2 regions of the Variovorax sp. W2I14 genome follow, and region 1 is predicted to be linked to the other one. Evidence: riboswitches for the same ligand, from Rfam matches in the RefSeq annotation. Region 1 holds a riboswitch; the other holds the start of a gene.
What was found. Region 1 has a riboswitch for glycine ahead of QF040_RS29040 (D-amino acid dehydrogenase). Riboswitches for the same ligand answer to the same signal wherever they lie in the genome.
Positions count from the first base shown of each region.

Region 1 (8,221 bases):
TCAAGGCGACGATCCAGGCGCTCGAGGTGCAGAAGATGACGCTCTCCACCCTACGTGGCATGAACGTGCGGATGGAAGACCTGGCGAGTGTGTTCACCAAGCAGGCGGCCGCCGCTGCTGCTCCGGCGCCGGCGTCCTTTGCAGCGGCTGCGCCCGAACCCGAGCCGGTCGAGGAAGAAGACGAAACCGAGATCGAGGAAGAAGCAGAAGAAGCACCCGCACCGAAGAAAAAGCCGCGCAGCAAGGCTGCCTCCGGCAAGGCTGCGGCCGACGGCGCCGGTGTGGTCGATCCGATGCAATGGTGGGGCTCGCTGACCGAGCAGTTCCAGCAGATCGCCAGCACGGCGCTGCAGGACGCGGCCCAGCTCAAGGTCCCCGCCATGGCCCAGCCGCTGGCCGATGCGGTCGGCAAGGTGATGGGCAAGACAACAGCCGCCGCAAAGAAGCCCGCGGCCAAGACCGCGACGAGAACCGCGGCCAAGAAGGCGGCAACGCCCGCCGCGAAGAAAAAGACGTCGGCCGCCGCGCGCAAGCGAACCACCGGCCGCCGCTGACGTCCCGCACATTCCACTTTTGAAGAGAACGGGTTGGCACGCATCATGAAGTTGTTTTCTACGGGTCATGCCACCCATCCGCAATGGCGCATGGCCGCCGGCCTCGTGCTGGCCCAGTTGCGCGCGCAGATGGCTCTGCCCGAATACGCGTCGTCCCCGACGCTCGGGCTGCTCTACATCACCGACCACTACGCGTCCGAGGCGCAGGACATCCTCGATCACCTGAGCGCCGAGTTGCCCGAGGTGACCGACTGGTCGGGCACCGTCGGCATCGGCGTCTCGGCCAACAACGCCGAATACTTCGACGAGCCTGGCATGAGCCTCATGCTCTGCGCGCTGCCGAGCGACCAGTACCGCGTGTTCTCGGGCGTGGCGCCGCTGAGCAATTCGGAAATGAGCGGGTTCGAGGCGCACACCGCGCTCGTCCACGCCGACCCCGCGACGCCGGACCTCACCGAGCTGATCGGCGAAATGGCCGGCCGCGTCGACACCGGCTACCTCTTCGGCGGACTCTCGTCAGGCCGTGGCGGCGCGCTGCAGTTCGCGGTGGGCGGCAACGGCAACATCCGCGGGCATGGCGCGGCCGGCGGCGTGTTCTCGGGCGGCCTGTCGGGCGTGGTGTTCGGCGAAGGCGTACGGGTGGTGTCGCGCGTTACCCAAGGCTGCCAGCCGCTGCGATCGGGCGTGCGCGAGCGCGAGATCACCGAGGCCGACGGCAACCTCCTGCTGAAGCTCGACGGCGAGCCCGCGCTCGACGTGCTGCTGGCCGACCTGCAGGTCTCGCTCGAGCGGCCGCAGGAGGCCATCGATGCGGTGCGCAACACGCTGGTCGGCCTGGCCGACGCGGGCAGCGACGGCGTGCGCCGCACCGGCGACCTGGGCGCCGACGTGCTGGTGCGCCACATCATCGGCCTGGACCCGACGCGCCGCGGCATCGCGATCGCCGACACGGCCGAGGCCGGCATGCGGCTGACCTTCTGCCGCCGCAATGCGCAGGCTGCGCGGGCCGACCTGATGCGCATCTGCGCGGAGATCCGCGAAGAGCTGGAGCCGGAAGAACAGACGCTGGCCACCGCCCGCGCCGTTGCTGCCGGCGAAGCCGAAGCGGCGCCGCACCCCGCGCGCCGCATCGCAGGCGCGGTGTACGTGAGTTGCTCCGGGCGCGGCGGGCCGCACTTCGGCGCGCCCGGTGCCGAGCTGCAGATCGTGCGCCACGCGCTGGGCGACGTGCCGCTGGTCGGCTTCTTCGCCGCGGGCGAGATCGCCCGGCATCACCTGTATGGCTACACCGGCGTGTTGACGGTGTTCACCAGCAAGGATTGACGGCGCGCGGTCAGGCCGGCTGCAGCACGCGCGGCGCCGGTGCCGGCATGCCGGTGAACGCAAAGTCCACCTCGGGCGCAAGCCCGCTCACGATCCGCGCGATCGACTTGCCCGATCCGCACGCATGCGTCCAGCCGAGCGTGCCGTGGCCCGTGTTCAGGTACAGGTTCGGCAGCTTCGTCTTGCCGATCATCGGCACGTTGCTCGGCGTCGCGGGGCGCAGGCCTGTCCAGAACTGGGCCTCCGTGGTGTCGCCGGCACCGGGGAACAGCTCTTCGACGCGCCGCACGATGGCTTCGCAGCGCACGCGATTCAGGTCGCGGTCGTAGCCGTTGAGCTCGGCCGTGCCGGCGATGCGCAAGCGGTCGCCCGATTCAGACGTGTAGCGCGAGAACACGAGCTTGAATTCGTCGTCGGTCAGCGAGACCTGGTGCGCCTTCGATGCGTCCTTGACGGGCAGCGTCACCGAATAGCCCTTGGCCGGGTAGATCGGCAGGCGGATGCCCAGCGGCGCCGCATACAACGGGCTCAATGAACCCATCGCCAGCACGAAGGCATCGCCGCGGATGCGCTGGAAGCGGCCTTCGCTGTCGGTCGCCTCGACGTGGTCGATGCTGCCGCCGGCTTCGCGCAGCGCGGTCACCGTGTGGCTCATGAGGAACTTCACGCCGGCCGCGGCCGCGAGGCCGACCAGCTCGCGCGCGAAGCGGTTGGCGTCGCCGGATTCATCCTCGGCCGTGTAGGTGGCGCCGGCCAGTTGGGGTCGGATGTGGGCGAGGGCGGGCTCGATCTTCACGGCCTCGTCGGCCGAGATCACCAGCCGTTCGCAGCCTAGGGCACGCATCTGCTCGGCGGGCTTGAGTGCGCCGTCGAACTCCTTCTGTGTCGTATAGAAATGCAGGATGCCCTGGGTGCGCTGGTCGTAGCTCAGGCCCGTGTCTCGGCGCAGTTGCTGCAGCGTGTCGCGGCTGTAGGTGCCCAGGCGCACGATCTGCTCGATGTTGTGCTTCGTGCGCGCCGGCGTGCATTCGCGCAGGAACTGCAGGCCCCAGAGCCACTGGCGCATGTCGGCTCGGATGCGAAAGAGCAGCGGGGCGTCTTCCTTGCCGAGCCACTGCAGCACCTTGAGCGGTGCGCTGGGGTTGGCCCAGGGTTCGGCGTGGCTGACGGATATTTGCCCGCCGTTGGCGAAGCTGGTTTCGGCGGCCGGGGTGGCCTGCCGGTCGATGACGGTCACTTCGTGGCCGAGTTGCTGGAGGTAATAAGCCGAAGTCACGCCGAGCAGGCCGGCGCCAAGAACGATCACGCGCATTGCAAGTACCTTTGAGGTGCAGCGCTTGAATGGCGGGCGTGGTGTGCTATTCAATCAATAGCAAGCAACCGGACGTCCGCCGTCCAAGTTGCCGCTCCCCCTGTCCTCGATACCTGAGAGATTCACCTGTTGCGCCTTGCAGCAGGTTTGCTCCTTCGGTGCATCGCGACACCTTTGCGGGGTGCGATGGCTCTCCAGACGGCGTTTGATTTGATGCAGTACTGACCCCTTGCCGAAATTACAAAGAACTTCGTTGGGCCGACCTGAGCGTTTATGGGAGTTTGCGCCTTCGGTAGGGCCACCGGGGTGGCCCGCTCTCCTGCAGTGGGGGCGATTGTAGGTGGGCCCCGCGGATGCGCCAACCCTGGATTTCGGCCCTGTGGGCCGGTGGGATAATCGCCCGTTCATTCGCCAGAGGGCGATCGTTCGACAACAACAGGGGACCCCATGATCCTGGTAACCGGCGGCGCAGGCTTCATTGGCGCCAATTTCGTACTCGACTGGATCGCGCAGAGCGATGAGCCGGTCGTGAACCTCGACAAACTGACCTACGCGGGCAACCTCGAGACACTCGCGTCCCTCAAGGACAACCCGAAGCACATCTTCGTCCAGGGCGACATCGGCGACAGCGCGCTGCTCGACCGCCTCCTGGCCGAGCACAAGCCCCGCGCCGTCGTGAACTTCGCCGCCGAATCGCACGTCGACCGCTCGATCCACGGCCCCGAAGACTTCGTGCAGACCAACGTGCTCGGCACCTTCCGCCTGCTCGAATCCGTGCGCGGTTTCTGGAATGCGCTGCCGGCCGACCAGAAGGCTGCCTTCCGCTTCCTGCATGTGTCGACCGACGAGGTCTACGGCTCGCTCTCCAAGACCGACCCGGCCTTCACCGAAGAAAACAAGTACGAGCCCAACAGCCCCTACTCGGCCAGCAAGGCCGCCAGCGACCACCTCGTGCGCGCCTGGCATCACACCTACGGCCTGCCGGTGGTCACGACCAACTGCTCGAACAACTACGGGCCGTTCCATTTCCCCGAGAAGCTCATCCCTCTCATGATCGTCAACGCACTGGCCGGCAAGCCGCTGCCCGTGTACGGCGACGGCATGCAGGTGCGCGACTGGCTCTACGTGAAGGACCACTGCAGCGCCATCCGCCGCGTGCTCGAAGCCGGCAAGCTCGGCGAGACTTACAACGTGGGCGGCTGGAACGAGAAGCCCAACATCGAGATCGTCAACACCGTCTGTGCGCTGCTCGACGAACTGAGCCCCAAGGCCGACGGCAAGCCGTACAAGGAACAGATCACCTACGTGACCGACCGCCCGGGCCACGACCGCCGCTACGCCATCGACGCGCGCAAGCTCGAGCGCGAGCTCGGCTGGAAGCCCGCCGAAACCTTCGACAGCGGCATCCGCAAGACGGTCGAGTGGTACCTCGCGAACGGCGAGTGGGTGCGCAACGTGCAAAGCGGCGCCTACCGCGAATGGGTCGAGAAGCAATACGACGCGAAGGCGGCGGCATGAAGCTGCTGCTGCTGGGCAAGGGCGGACAGGTCGGCTGGGAGCTGCAGCGCAGCCTCGCGCCCCTGGGCGAACTGGTGGCACTCGACTTCGACAGCACCGATTTCAACGCCGACTTCGGCCGTCCCGAGCAACTGGCCGAGACGGTGCTGAAGGTGCGGCCCGACGTCATCGTCAACGCCGCAGCGCACACCGCGGTCGACAAGGCCGAGAGCGAACCCGAGTTCGCGCGCAAGCTCAACGCCACCTCGCCCGGTGTCGTGGCCGAAGCCGCGCAGCAGATCGGCGCGCTGATGGTTCACTACTCGACCGATTACGTCTTCGACGGCAGCGGCAGCAAGCCCTGGAAGGAAGACGATGCGACCGGTCCGCTCAGCATCTACGGCAGCACCAAGCTCGAAGGCGAGCAACTGGTGGCAAAGCACTGCGCGAAGCACCTGATCTTTCGCACGAGCTGGGTGTATGCGGCACGCGGCGGCAACTTTGCCAAGACCATGCTGCGCATCGCCAAGGAGCGCGACAAGCTCACGGTCATCGACGACCAGTTCGGCGCGCCCACCGGCGCCGAGCTGCTGGCCGACATCACCGCGCACGCCATTCGCGCGACGCTGCAGGACCCGTCCAAGGCCGGGCTCTATCACGCGGTGGCCGGTGGCGTGACCACGTGGCATGGCTATGCGCGCTTCGTGATCGAGCAGGCAAAGGCGGCGGGTGTCGAACTCAAGGCCGGCCCCGAGGCGGTCGAGCCCGTGCCCACCACCGCATTCCCGACGCCGGCCAGGCGGCCGCACAACTCGCGCCTGGACACCACCAAGCTGCAATCGACCTTCGGCCTCGTTCTGCCCGAGTGGCAGTCCGGCGTCGCCCGCATGTTGCGCGAAACCTTCTGACATCCGTCGAGCAAGACAAGAGACACGAACGAACATCCCATGACCCAAACGACGCAACGCAAAGGCATCATCCTCGCCGGTGGCTCGGGCACCCGCCTGCATCCCGCGACGCTCGCCATGAGCAAGCAACTGCTGCCGGTGTACGACAAGCCGATGATCTATTACCCGCTCAGCACGCTGATGCTGGGCGGCATGCGCGACATCTTGATCATCAGCACGCCGCAGGACACGCCGCGTTTTCAGCAGTTGCTGGGCGATGGCAGCCAGTGGGGCATGAACCTGGAGTACGCGGTGCAGCCGAGCCCGGATGGGTTGGCGCAGGCGTTCCTGATCGGTGAAGAGTTCGTGGGTAATTCGCCGAGTGCGCTGGTGCTGGGGGACAACATCTTCTATGGCCATGACCTCGTGCACTTGCTTGCCGACGCCGATGCGAAGCCATCCGGCGCAACCGTGTTCGCGTATCACGTGCAGGATCCTGAACGCTATGGTGTGGTGGCGTTCGATGCGAATGGTAAGGCCAGCAGCATCGAGGAAAAGCCGCTGAAGCCCAAGAGCAGCTATGCGGTGACGGGGCTGTATTTCTACGACAACCAAGTCGTCGACATCGCCAAGGCGGTGAAGCCAAGCGCGCGCGGCGAACTTGAAATCACCGCGGTCAACCAGGCGTACCTCGACCTCGATCGGCTGAACGTGCAGATCATGCAGCGCGGCTATGCGTGGCTCGATACAGGCACGCACGACAGCCTGCTCGAAGCGGGGCAGTTCATCGCCACGCTGGAGCATCGGCAGGGGCTGAAGATCGCGTGTCCTGAAGAGATTGCGTGGCGCAATGGCTTCATCTCGACCGAGCAACTCGAAAAGCTTGCGGCGCCGCTGGAAAAGAGCGGCTACGGCAAATACCTCAAGCACCTGCTGAGCGATGAGGTGCGCTCGTGAAGGCCACGCCTACCTCGATTCCTGACGTGCTCGTGATCGAGCCCAAGGTGTTCGGCGATGCGCGGGGGTTCTTCTTCGAAAGCTTCAATGGCAAGGCCTTTGACGAGGCGGTGGGCAGGCATGTGGAATTCGTGCAGGACAACCACTCGCGATCGGCCAAGGGCGTCTTGCGTGGTCTCCACTATCAGCTGGAACAAACCCAAGGCAAGCTGGTGCGCGTCACGCGCGGCGCGGTGTTCGATGTGGCGGTGGACATCCGGCGCGCGTCGTCCACGTTCGGTAAATGGGTGGGTGTTGAACTCAGCGAGGACAATCACAAGCAGTTGTGGGTGCCCGAAGGCTTCGCCCATGGCTTTCTGGTGCTGAGCGAATCGGCGGATTTTCTATACAAGACCACCGACTACTACGCACCGGCGCACGAGCGTGCGATCCGTTGGGACGACGAGCGCCTCGGCATCCAATGGCCGGATGTGGGGGGGGCACCAACGCTCTCCGCCAAGGATCTTGCAGGTTTGCCAATGGACCTTGCGGAACTGTTCGAACGGTGACCGGCCCCACCTTTCGGAAAAAAATGAATGAGCTTGTTGATGGAAGCGAAGCAAAGATGATCGATTTGGCAGGTTTCGAGCAGGAACTGCGGGGGCGGAAGGTCTTCGTCACCGGGCACACGGGCTTCACTGGCGGATGGGCGTGCCTTTGGCTGCAATCCATCGGCGCTGTCGTCGAAGGCTATTCGCTGCCCGCGGAAACTACCCCGTCACTCTTCGCGGCCGCAGGCCTCGAAAAGGACGTGCAGGGCACGCTCGGGGACATTTGCGACTACGACCGGCTGCTGGCTGCAATGAAGGCCTTCGATCCCGAACTGGTACTGCACTTGGCGGCGCAGCCGCTCGTTCGGCGTTCATACCGGGAGCCGCTTCGGACTTTTCAGGTCAACGCTCAGGGCACGGCCCATGTGCTCGAGGCAGCCCGCGTTACCGGCGTGCGCGGCGTGGTCTGCGTGACCACCGACAAGGTGTACCGCAACAACGAGTGGCCTTGGCCTTATCGGGAAAACGATCCGCTCGGCGGCAAGGATCCTTACAGCGCATCTAAGGCTTCAGCCGAGATGGTGATTCAGAGCTATGCCGCGTCCTACCCGTTTACGGAGGGCAAGGGGCCGGCGATCGCGACGGCACGTGGCGGCAATATTGTCGGCGGCGGCGACTGGTCCGAAGACCGACTCATCCCCGACTTTGTGCGCAGCGTGGTCAACGCTACGCCGCTGACGCTGCGCTATCCGCAGGCCACTCGTCCCTGGCAACACGTGCTTGCGCTGGTGCACGGATATCTGCTGTTGATGTCGAAACTGGTCGGGTCGAAGCCGCAAGACGCCGCACGCGCGTGGAACCTGGGGCCGCAGGATCCGAGGCAGTACTCAGTGCGTGAGGTGCTGGAACTCATGAGCGACGAGTGGCAGCGTCCGCCGCTGGAGTTCATGGACAACCCGCTGCCCGAGGCGGGGGCTCTCGCGCTCGATAGTTCGATTGCCCGCAACCTGCTCGGCTGGGCGCCGGCCTGGGACACGCACCGCGTGGCGCGCGAAACGGCGGCCTGGTATCGCAAATACTACGAAGCGCCGCACTTGGCCAAGGACATCACGTTGGCGCAGATCGAGGCCTGGCGCGGAGACATCCGCGCATGATCTACAT
Region 1 is NZ_JBNDJX010000001.1:6,218,270-6,226,490, forward strand. It holds gene QF040_RS29030 (PhaM family polyhydroxyalkanoate granule multifunctional regulatory protein) at 1-554, shown strand, start outside; gene QF040_RS29035 (FIST signal transduction protein) at 600-1,877, shown strand; gene QF040_RS29040 (D-amino acid dehydrogenase) at 1,888-3,189, opposite strand; glycine riboswitch at 3,280-3,397, opposite strand; glycine riboswitch at 3,431-3,521, opposite strand; gene rfbB (dTDP-glucose 4,6-dehydratase) at 3,637-4,707, shown strand; gene rfbD (dTDP-4-dehydrorhamnose reductase) at 4,704-5,594, shown strand; gene rfbA (glucose-1-phosphate thymidylyltransferase RfbA) at 5,634-6,530, shown strand; gene rfbC (dTDP-4-dehydrorhamnose 3,5-epimerase) at 6,527-7,078, shown strand; gene rfbG (CDP-glucose 4,6-dehydratase) at 7,075-8,214, shown strand; gene QF040_RS29070 (NAD-dependent epimerase/dehydratase family protein) at 8,211-8,221, shown strand, end outside.

Region 2 (8,221 bases), 5.7 Mb from region 1:
GCACGACGAACTCACGGCCTATCCGGCCGCGTTCGAGAAGAGCTGGCTCTACACGGAGCTGAAGAAGGCGCGCAACTTCAAGGCCTGGTTCAAGAAGGGCCTGGGCGTCGCCACACTCATGAACGGCATCGAGCAATGGCTGCTGAAGGGCAACATCCCCTGGACCCTGCGCCGCACCAAGCCCGACCACCTGTACCTGAAGCCCGCGGCCGAGTGCAAGCCCATCGTGTATCCGAAGCCGGACGGCAAGCTCACCTTCGACCGGCTCTCCAGCGTGTTCATCAGCAACACCAACCATGAAGAGCAGCAGCCGGCCCACCTGACGCTCAAGGATGCGACGGTGCCGGTCAACATCAACCTCGAGAAGTTCGCCGGCCCCGAGAGCCGCTACTGCCCGGCCGGCGTCTACGAGTTCGTCGGCACCGAAGACGGCAAGCAGCGTCTGCAGATCAACGCGCAGAACTGCGTGCACTGCAAGACCTGCGACATCAAGGACCCGACGCAGAACATCGTGTGGGTCACGCCCGAAGGCGGCGGCGGGCCGAACTACGTGGGCATGTAAGACGCCTAGCCTCTTTGGGTGCTTTTCAGGGAGCCCTCTTCGGAGGGCTTTTCTGTTTCTGGCGGGGTGTGCGTCCGTGAAACTCCCGACATGCGCAAGCCCTCGCTTGCGGCATAGTCGAATGCGCCTGACGCATTCCTGACCCCTGACCACATTCCCCCCGGAGACACCATGAAACTCGGCCACATTGCCGCCGCCTGCCTTTCGCTCGCCCTGGGCACATCCGCCCTCGCACAACAACCGACGGTGCTGAAGATCGGCTATGCGACGTCCAAGGAGTCGCACTACGGCGTCGGGTCCACGGTGTTCTGCGACGAGGTCGAGAAGGGCACGCAAGGCCGCTTCAAGTGCCAGCATTTCGCCAACTCGGCGCTGGGCGGCGAGCGCGAGCAGATCGAGGCGATCCAGCTGGGCACGCAGGATCTGGTGAACACCTCGACCGGCCCCGTGGGCAACTTCGTGCCCGAGGTCAAGATCGTCGACATCCCCTTCCTCTTTCGCGACTACGACCATGCGCGCAAGGTGATGGACGGCCCGATCGGCCAGGACATCCTCACCAAGTTCCCGAGCAAGGGCATCATCGCGCTGGCCTGGACGGAGAACGGCTTTCGCCACATGACGAACAGCAAGCGGGACATCGTCAAGCCCACCGATGCCGCGGGCCTGAAGATGCGCACGATGGAAAACAAGGTGCACATGGACGGCTACCGCACCTTCGGCATCCTGCCGACGCCGATGGCCTTCCCCGAACTCTTCGGCGCGCTGCAGCAGGGCACGGTCGATGGGCAGGAGAACCCGATTCCGGTGATCCTCGCGTCCAAGTTCTCGCAGGTGCAAAAGCACCTGTCGCTCACGGGACACGTGTACTCGCCCGCCTTGCTGCTGCTCTCGCCGAAGGTGTGGAACAAGCTCTCTGATGCCGACAAGAAAGTCTTCGTCGACGCGGCCAGAAAGGCTTCCGTGGCCCAGCGCAAGAAGGTCAACGACGACGAGAACAACGGCATTGCCCAGCTCGAGAAAGACGGCATGAAGGTCACCAAGACCGTCGACGGAGCCGCCTTCCGCGAAGCCCTGAAGCCGGCCTATGCGGGCTACGCCAAGGAGTTCGGCGCCGACAACATCAAGAAGATCACGGACGTCCAGTAAGCCTCGCGCGCCAGACCCCAACCGTTCACGCTGAATCCCCCACCGTTCACGCTGAGCCTGTCGAAGCGCCGCGCAGGGCTTCGACAAGCTCAGCCCGAACGGTTGTTTGTCTTGGCTCGAACGGTTTTTTGCTTTGCTTTCCGCTAGAACCGAGAACAACAACGTGCAAGCCTTCGAGCGCTACTTTCTCGCCGCCAACCGCTGGGCGCTGATCCTTCTGCTGGCCGCCATGTCGGTCATCATCTTCACCAACGTCGTGATGCGCTACACCACCAGCAATTCGCTCGAGTGGGCCGAAGAGGTGTCGCGCCACATGATGATCTGGCTCACATTCCTCGGCGCCGGGCCGGTGCTGCGCTACGGCGGCCACATTGCGGTGGAGAACCTGCAGGATGCGCTGCCGCGCGCGGGCGCCATCGCGGTGCGCGCCTTCGTCGCCGCGCTGCTGTTCGCCTTCTTCGGCTTCATGGTCTGGTACGGGTGGCTCTACATGCAGCGCACGATGTTCCAGCTCACGGCCGTGACGCAGATTCCATTCGCCTACATCTACAGCGCGATGCTGTTCGGCGGCATCCTGCTGATCGTGCACTGGCTGCTGGTGGTGCGGGGCTACGTGATGAATCGTGAGTTCGCGTCCGATGCGCACTTCGATGCCAACGCCTCGGCGTCGCTGTAAGGAGAACGACCATGGATGCCAGCATCGTTCTCATCGTCTCGGCCTGCATTTTCCTGGCCATCGGCGTGCCCGTGGCCTTTGCGCTCGGCCTCTCGACCGTCACCACGCTCATCCTCGCGGAGAACTATCCGCTGATGGTGCTGCTGAAGGAAACCTTCACCGGCATCGACAGCTTTCCGCTGATGGCCGTGCCGTTCTTCATCCTGGCGGCCGAGCTCATGAGCGGCGGCTCGCTCACCGAGGTGCTGCTGCGTTTCGCGGGCCAGTTCGTCGGCCACCGGCGCGGGGGCCTGGGCTACACCAACGTGGTGTCGCTCACCTTCTTCTCGGGCATCTCGGGCTCGGCGCTGGCCGATGCGGCGGGGCCGGGGTCGATGCTCATCAAGATGATGGACAAGGCCGGCTACGACCGCTCGTATGCGGCGGCGCTCACTGCCTCCACGGCCATCGTCGGGCCGATCATTCCGCCCTCGATCATCATGATCATCTACGCGCTGCAGGACGAGACGGTCTCGGTCGGCACGCTGTTCGCGGCCGGCATCCTGCCGGGCATCCTGATCGCGGTGGCGATGTGCATCGTGAACTTCTATGTATCGAAGAAGCGCAACTACAAGGGCGACGGGCAAACGCCGCCGCTGCGCGAAATTCTCATCACGACCTGGAAGGCGATACCCGCGATCCTCTTGCCGGTGGTGATCCTCGGCGGCATGCGCGCGGGCTGGTTCACGCCGACCGAAGCCTCGGTGGTGGCGGTGTTCTATGCGCTGGTGTGCGGCAAGTTCATCTACCGCACGCTCGAGTGGAAGATGCTGCCCGACATCCTTTCGCGCTCCGCCCTGCTGTCGGCCTCGGTGCTGATCATCATCGGCCTGTCGGCCTCGTTCGCATGGGTGCTGACCATCGAGGGCATTCCGCAGCAGATGGCCGAATGGCTCATCAGCATGAACCTCTCGCCGTGGATGTTCCTCATCATCGTCAACGTGTTCCTGCTGCTGTTCGGCATCTTCATCGAACCGCTGCCGGGCGTGATGGTGCTGGCGCCGATCCTCGCGCCCGTGGCGATCAAGCTGGGCGTGGACCCGGTGCATTTCGCGATGATCGTGATCTTCAACCTCACGCTCGGGATGATCACGCCGCCGGTGGGCGGGCTCTTGTTCGTGACCTGCAACGTGTCGAAGGTGCCGATGTCGGCGCTGGTGAAGGAGCTGGTGCCGTTCCTCTGGGCGCATGGCGCGGTGCTGATGATCCTGACCTTCGTGCCGGCGCTCAGCACCTGGCTGCCGCGGGCGCTCGGGTTCAAGTAGCGGCGCCGCTGCCTCTGCAGCGGTTCGCTGCCAGAATCGGCGCCACGCCAACAACCGACAACCGAGGGAACCGCCCATGAACCGACTCGCCACCTGCCTGCTCGCCGCAGGGCTGCTGTCCACGGCCGCACTGGCTGCCACGCCCGCCGCCACCCCGGCGGCAAAACCACCAGCACCTGCCGCATCGGCTACGGCCGCTGCAGCGGCAACCCCGGCGCCGGCTGCGCCAGCGGCCGCTCCCGCGCAAGCGCCCAGCGCGGGCATCGCCGAAATCGAAACCGCCGTGCGCGCCTGGGCCGACGCCTGGTCCGCACGCGACGTGGACCGCTACCTCGCCGCCTACACCCCTGACTTCACACCGGCCAGGAAGCAGGACAAGAAGCAGTGGGAAGCCGAGCGGCGCACCCGCATTTCGAACAAGTCGAAGATCAGCGTGACCGTCGACGACCTCGTCATCAGCGTCAACGGCCAGACCGCCAGCGCGCGCTTCAAGCAGGTCTACAGCGCCGACAAGCTCAAGAGCACCGACCGCAAGACGCTGGAACTGCAGCGCGTGGGCGACAAGTGGCTGATCCGCAAGGAAAGCACCGGCGCCTAAGACTTGAGCGTCCGACGGCGCGGCGGCGGTGATCTCCCTGTAAGCCGAACAGGTTCATGAAGATGTCACCGCTCGCAACGATGCTGCAGCCTTCGATCTTCGAAAGCTGTGGCCGCCATGTTTCCCACCAAGACCGACAAGGCACGCGACGAACTCCAGGGCGGGCAGCGCACGCTCAACCAGCGTGAACGCGCCCTGCTGCTGATGGCCGACGGCCGGCGCTCGCTGACCGACTTCAGCCCGCTGTTCGCGAACCGCACCGAGGCGGAGCAGGCGATCCAGGCGCTGGTGAGCAAGGGCTATCTGCAGGATGCGCAGGCGGTGGCCGCTGCTGCGGCGGCTGCGGCTGTACCAACCCCGATGCCGGTGCCCGCGGCCGACCCGATCCGCATCGCCACCTCGGCCGACACCTTCGACGGCAAGCGCTCACTGGCCACCACGCGGATGTTTTTGTTCGACATCTGCGAGCGCATGTTCGTGCGGCGCGACCCCAAGTTCGCCCTGCAGATGCGCGACGCCCTGCGCGAGGCCCGCGACCGCGAGGCGATGCTGACCATTGCCGCGCTCATGCTCAGTGAAATCGAGAAGACGGCCGGCGCCGAGCGGGCCGAATCGCTGCGGGAGCGCATCGAGCGGCTGCTGCCGCCCGCGGAAGTGGTGCATTGAAGTCCACCGTGACCCATTTCAGGCAGTCGTGAATATCTCGCGGTATCGGTCATTGTTCGAGACATTGGCCTCGCTCATTTGATTCCGCATATCCAAGGCCAGGGCGCCAATTCCAATTCGGTTCGGCGTATTGAATTCGACGCGGCAATGTCCACCGCTTTTGCATTTCCATTCAGATCATTTTTGAAAAATGCTGAACCGCCTCGACGATTCCGGCAATCGCCGGCGTGAGGCTGCAAAACCTGGCCCTGAATCGCATCAACCGTTATTGACCAAGTCGCCGCCTATAGCGAGCTTTTCATAAGCCTTGACCTTGTCCGGCGCGCCTTCGAGCGCGGCAATGAGCCACGGCGGTTGGCGGCCCTTTGTTCCCCCAGTCCAGGTCGCGCTGGAATTGGGATCCTTGTACACGGTGCCCTTCACATAGGCCTTGGCTTCCGATGCCTGGCTGCCATTGGGTGAACGCGTGCGTTTTGCTCCCGATTTGTCGTAAGGGTCCAGCGCGGCCTTGCCCTCCGGGATGCTGAAACCGGCTGCCTCGAGCTTCTTCGCATAGGCATCGGCCAGCACCTTCAATTCTTCTCCACGCTTGGCCTGCAATGCCAGCTCCAGTTGGGCCCGTTCATCGTCCATTTCCTGGATGCGCTTCTGGATATCCGCGAAGCTCATATTCCTGGCATCTGTCATTCTTTGCGTTCCTTTGGGGGTGTGTTGGTGTGCCCAATATGCTAGTGCCAAAAGAAGAGGCCAACCAGACGGATTTATCCAAGCCTTGGTGCGGTTCTGCTGCTCCACGCCGATGCCCAGAATCCCGCGCCGACGCCGTTGAGTTTCGAAGTCGTGCGATTCGTCCACTACACTCGGCGGGGTCAGGAGAGAGCCCCGCACGACGGGGCCGCCGAAGGCGCAGGGGATCCCCGAACGCTCAGGCAAAAGGACTGACAAGGCGCCGGTTCACACCGGCGTTTCCTTGCTGGAGAGAGGCCATCGCACCATGTGCACCGGCCCACCGAAGGAGCAAACCCCGATCGTGGGGCGAATCTCTCAGGTAAAGCGGACAGCAGGGGTGGCCCGTGGCATTGCAGCCATGGATTTCGACTGCCCCTTTGGAGTGCCCCGTGGCTGCTTCTTCCGCTCCCGATACCCAACTTCTCAAGACGCCGCTGTACGACCTGCACGTGGAGCTCGGCGCCCGCATGGTGCCCTTCGCGGGCTATTCGATGCCGGTCCAGTACCCGGCCGGCCTCATGGCCGAGCACAAGCACACGCGCGATGCGGCCGGCCTGTTCGACATTTCCCACATGGGCCAGCTGCGCCTCGTCGGCCCCGACGCAGCGGCCGCCTTCGAAACCCTGATGCCCGTCGACGTGATCGACCTGCCCGCCGGCAAACAGCGCTACGGCCTCTTGCTGAACGACGACGGCGGCATCCTCGACGACCTGATGTTCTTCAACGAAGGCCACGGCTCGATCTTCGTGATCGTGAACGGCGCCTGCAAGGTGGCGGACATCGCGCACATCCAGCAGAAGATCGGCGCGCGCTGCGAGGTGCAGCCCCTGCCCGACCACGCGTTGCTCGCGCTGCAGGGCCCGCAGGCCGCGGCCACGCTGGCGCGCCTGTCACCCGGCATCCAGCGTTTCGTGTTCATGACGGGCGGTGCGGTGCAGATCGGCGGCATCCCCGCCTTCGTCACGCGCAGCGGCTACACGGGCGAAGACGGTTTCGAGATTTCCGTGGCCGGCAAGGACGCCGACGCCCTCGCCCGCCTGCTGCTGGCCCAGCCCGAGGTCAAGCCCATCGGCCTCGGCGCCCGCAACTCGCTGCGGCTCGAAGCGGGCCTTTGCCTCTACGGCAACGACATCGACACCACCACCACGCCCGTCGAGGCGTCGCTCAACTGGGCAATGCAGAAGGTGCGCCGTGCGGGCGGTGCGCGCGAAGGCGGTTTCCCGGGCGCGGCAAAGATCCTCGCCCAACTCGCAGCCGCGACCGTCGGCGCCGCAGGCCACACCGACCACGACACCCTCAAACGCAAGCGCGTCGGCCTCGTCGCGCTGGAGCGCATTCCGGTGCGCGACGGCACGCTGCTGCAATCCTTCGAAGGCCAGGACATCGGCATCGTCACCAGCGGCCTGCTCGGCCCGACGGCCGACCGCTGCATCGCGATGGGCTACGTGGCCACGGCGTTCTCCGAGCCCGGCACGCGCGTGCAGGCCATCGTGCGCGGCAAGCCGGTGCCGATGGAAGTCTCGACCATGCCCTTTGTGCCGACCCGCTACTACCGAGGCTGATCGCGGCTGACCGCGGCTAGGCTCTGCATCCCGATTCAATTTTTTCCACGAGGAGTTTTCCCATGAGCATCAAGTACACCAAGGACCACGAGTGGGTCTCGGCCGAAGGCGGCGCCGTCACCGTCGGCATCACCGTGCATGCGCAGGACGCGCTGGGCGATGTCGTGTTCGTCGACCTGCCCGAAGTCGGCAAGACCTTCGCGCAGGGCGAAGTCGCCGGCGTCGTCGAATCGGTGAAGGCCGCGGCCGATGTGTTCATGCCCGTCTCGGGCGAGATCACCGAAGTGAACGAAGCGCTGCGCGCCGACCCGTCGCTCGCCAACAGCGACCCGCTGGCCAGCGGCTGGTTCTTCAAGGTCAAGCTGAGCGAGCCCGCGCAGCTCGACGCCCTGCTCGACGCCGCCACCTACGACAAGTTCGCCGCCGAATCCTGATCCCCCGCGTTCCCCCGCCTTTTCTTCTTCTCCTCGAGCCTTCACCGCCATGCCGATTCCCGCCCTTCCCTCTTTGCAAGAACTAGAGAACGCCGAAGAATTTCTCGCCCGCCACATCGGCATCGATGCGGCGGACGAGGCGCGCATGCTGCCGGTGATCGGCTCGGAAACGCGGGCGGAGCTCATCGACGGCATCGTGCCCGCGGCCATCCGTCGTGCGAAGCCGATGCGCCTGCCGGCCCCGGTGACCGAGGCCGAGGCGCTGGCCGAGCTGAAGGCGATGGCGTCGAAGAACAAGGTGTTCAAGAGCTTCATCGGCCAGGGCTACTACGGCACGCACACGCCGGGCGTGATCTTGCGCAACGTGCTGGAGAACCCCGCCTGGTACACCGCCTACACGCCCTACCAGGCCGAGATTTCGCAGGGCCGCATGGAAGCCCTGCTCAACTTCCAGACGATGGTGTGCGACCTCACGGGCATTGCCATCGCCAACGCGTCGATGCTCGACGAAGCCACGGCCGCGGCCGAGGCGATGACGCTCGCC
Region 2 is NZ_JBNDJX010000001.1:527,307-535,527, reverse strand. It holds gene QF040_RS02560 (electron transfer flavoprotein-ubiquinone oxidoreductase) at 1-562, shown strand, start outside; gene QF040_RS02555 (TRAP transporter substrate-binding protein) at 734-1,708, shown strand; gene QF040_RS02550 (TRAP transporter small permease) at 1,872-2,384, shown strand; gene QF040_RS02545 (TRAP transporter large permease) at 2,396-3,688, shown strand; gene QF040_RS02540 (YybH family protein) at 3,765-4,286, shown strand; gene QF040_RS02535 (hypothetical protein) at 4,404-4,952, shown strand; gene QF040_RS02530 (hypothetical protein) at 5,211-5,639, opposite strand; glycine riboswitch at 5,821-5,895, shown strand; glycine riboswitch at 5,916-6,023, shown strand; gene gcvT (glycine cleavage system aminomethyltransferase GcvT) at 6,071-7,243, shown strand; gene gcvH (glycine cleavage system protein GcvH) at 7,306-7,677, shown strand; gene gcvP (aminomethyl-transferring glycine dehydrogenase) at 7,727-8,221, shown strand, end outside.
Region 2: it holds a riboswitch for glycine, as region 1 does, so the genes downstream of both, gcvT (glycine cleavage system aminomethyltransferase GcvT) here and QF040_RS29040 (D-amino acid dehydrogenase) in region 1, are expected to answer to the same signal.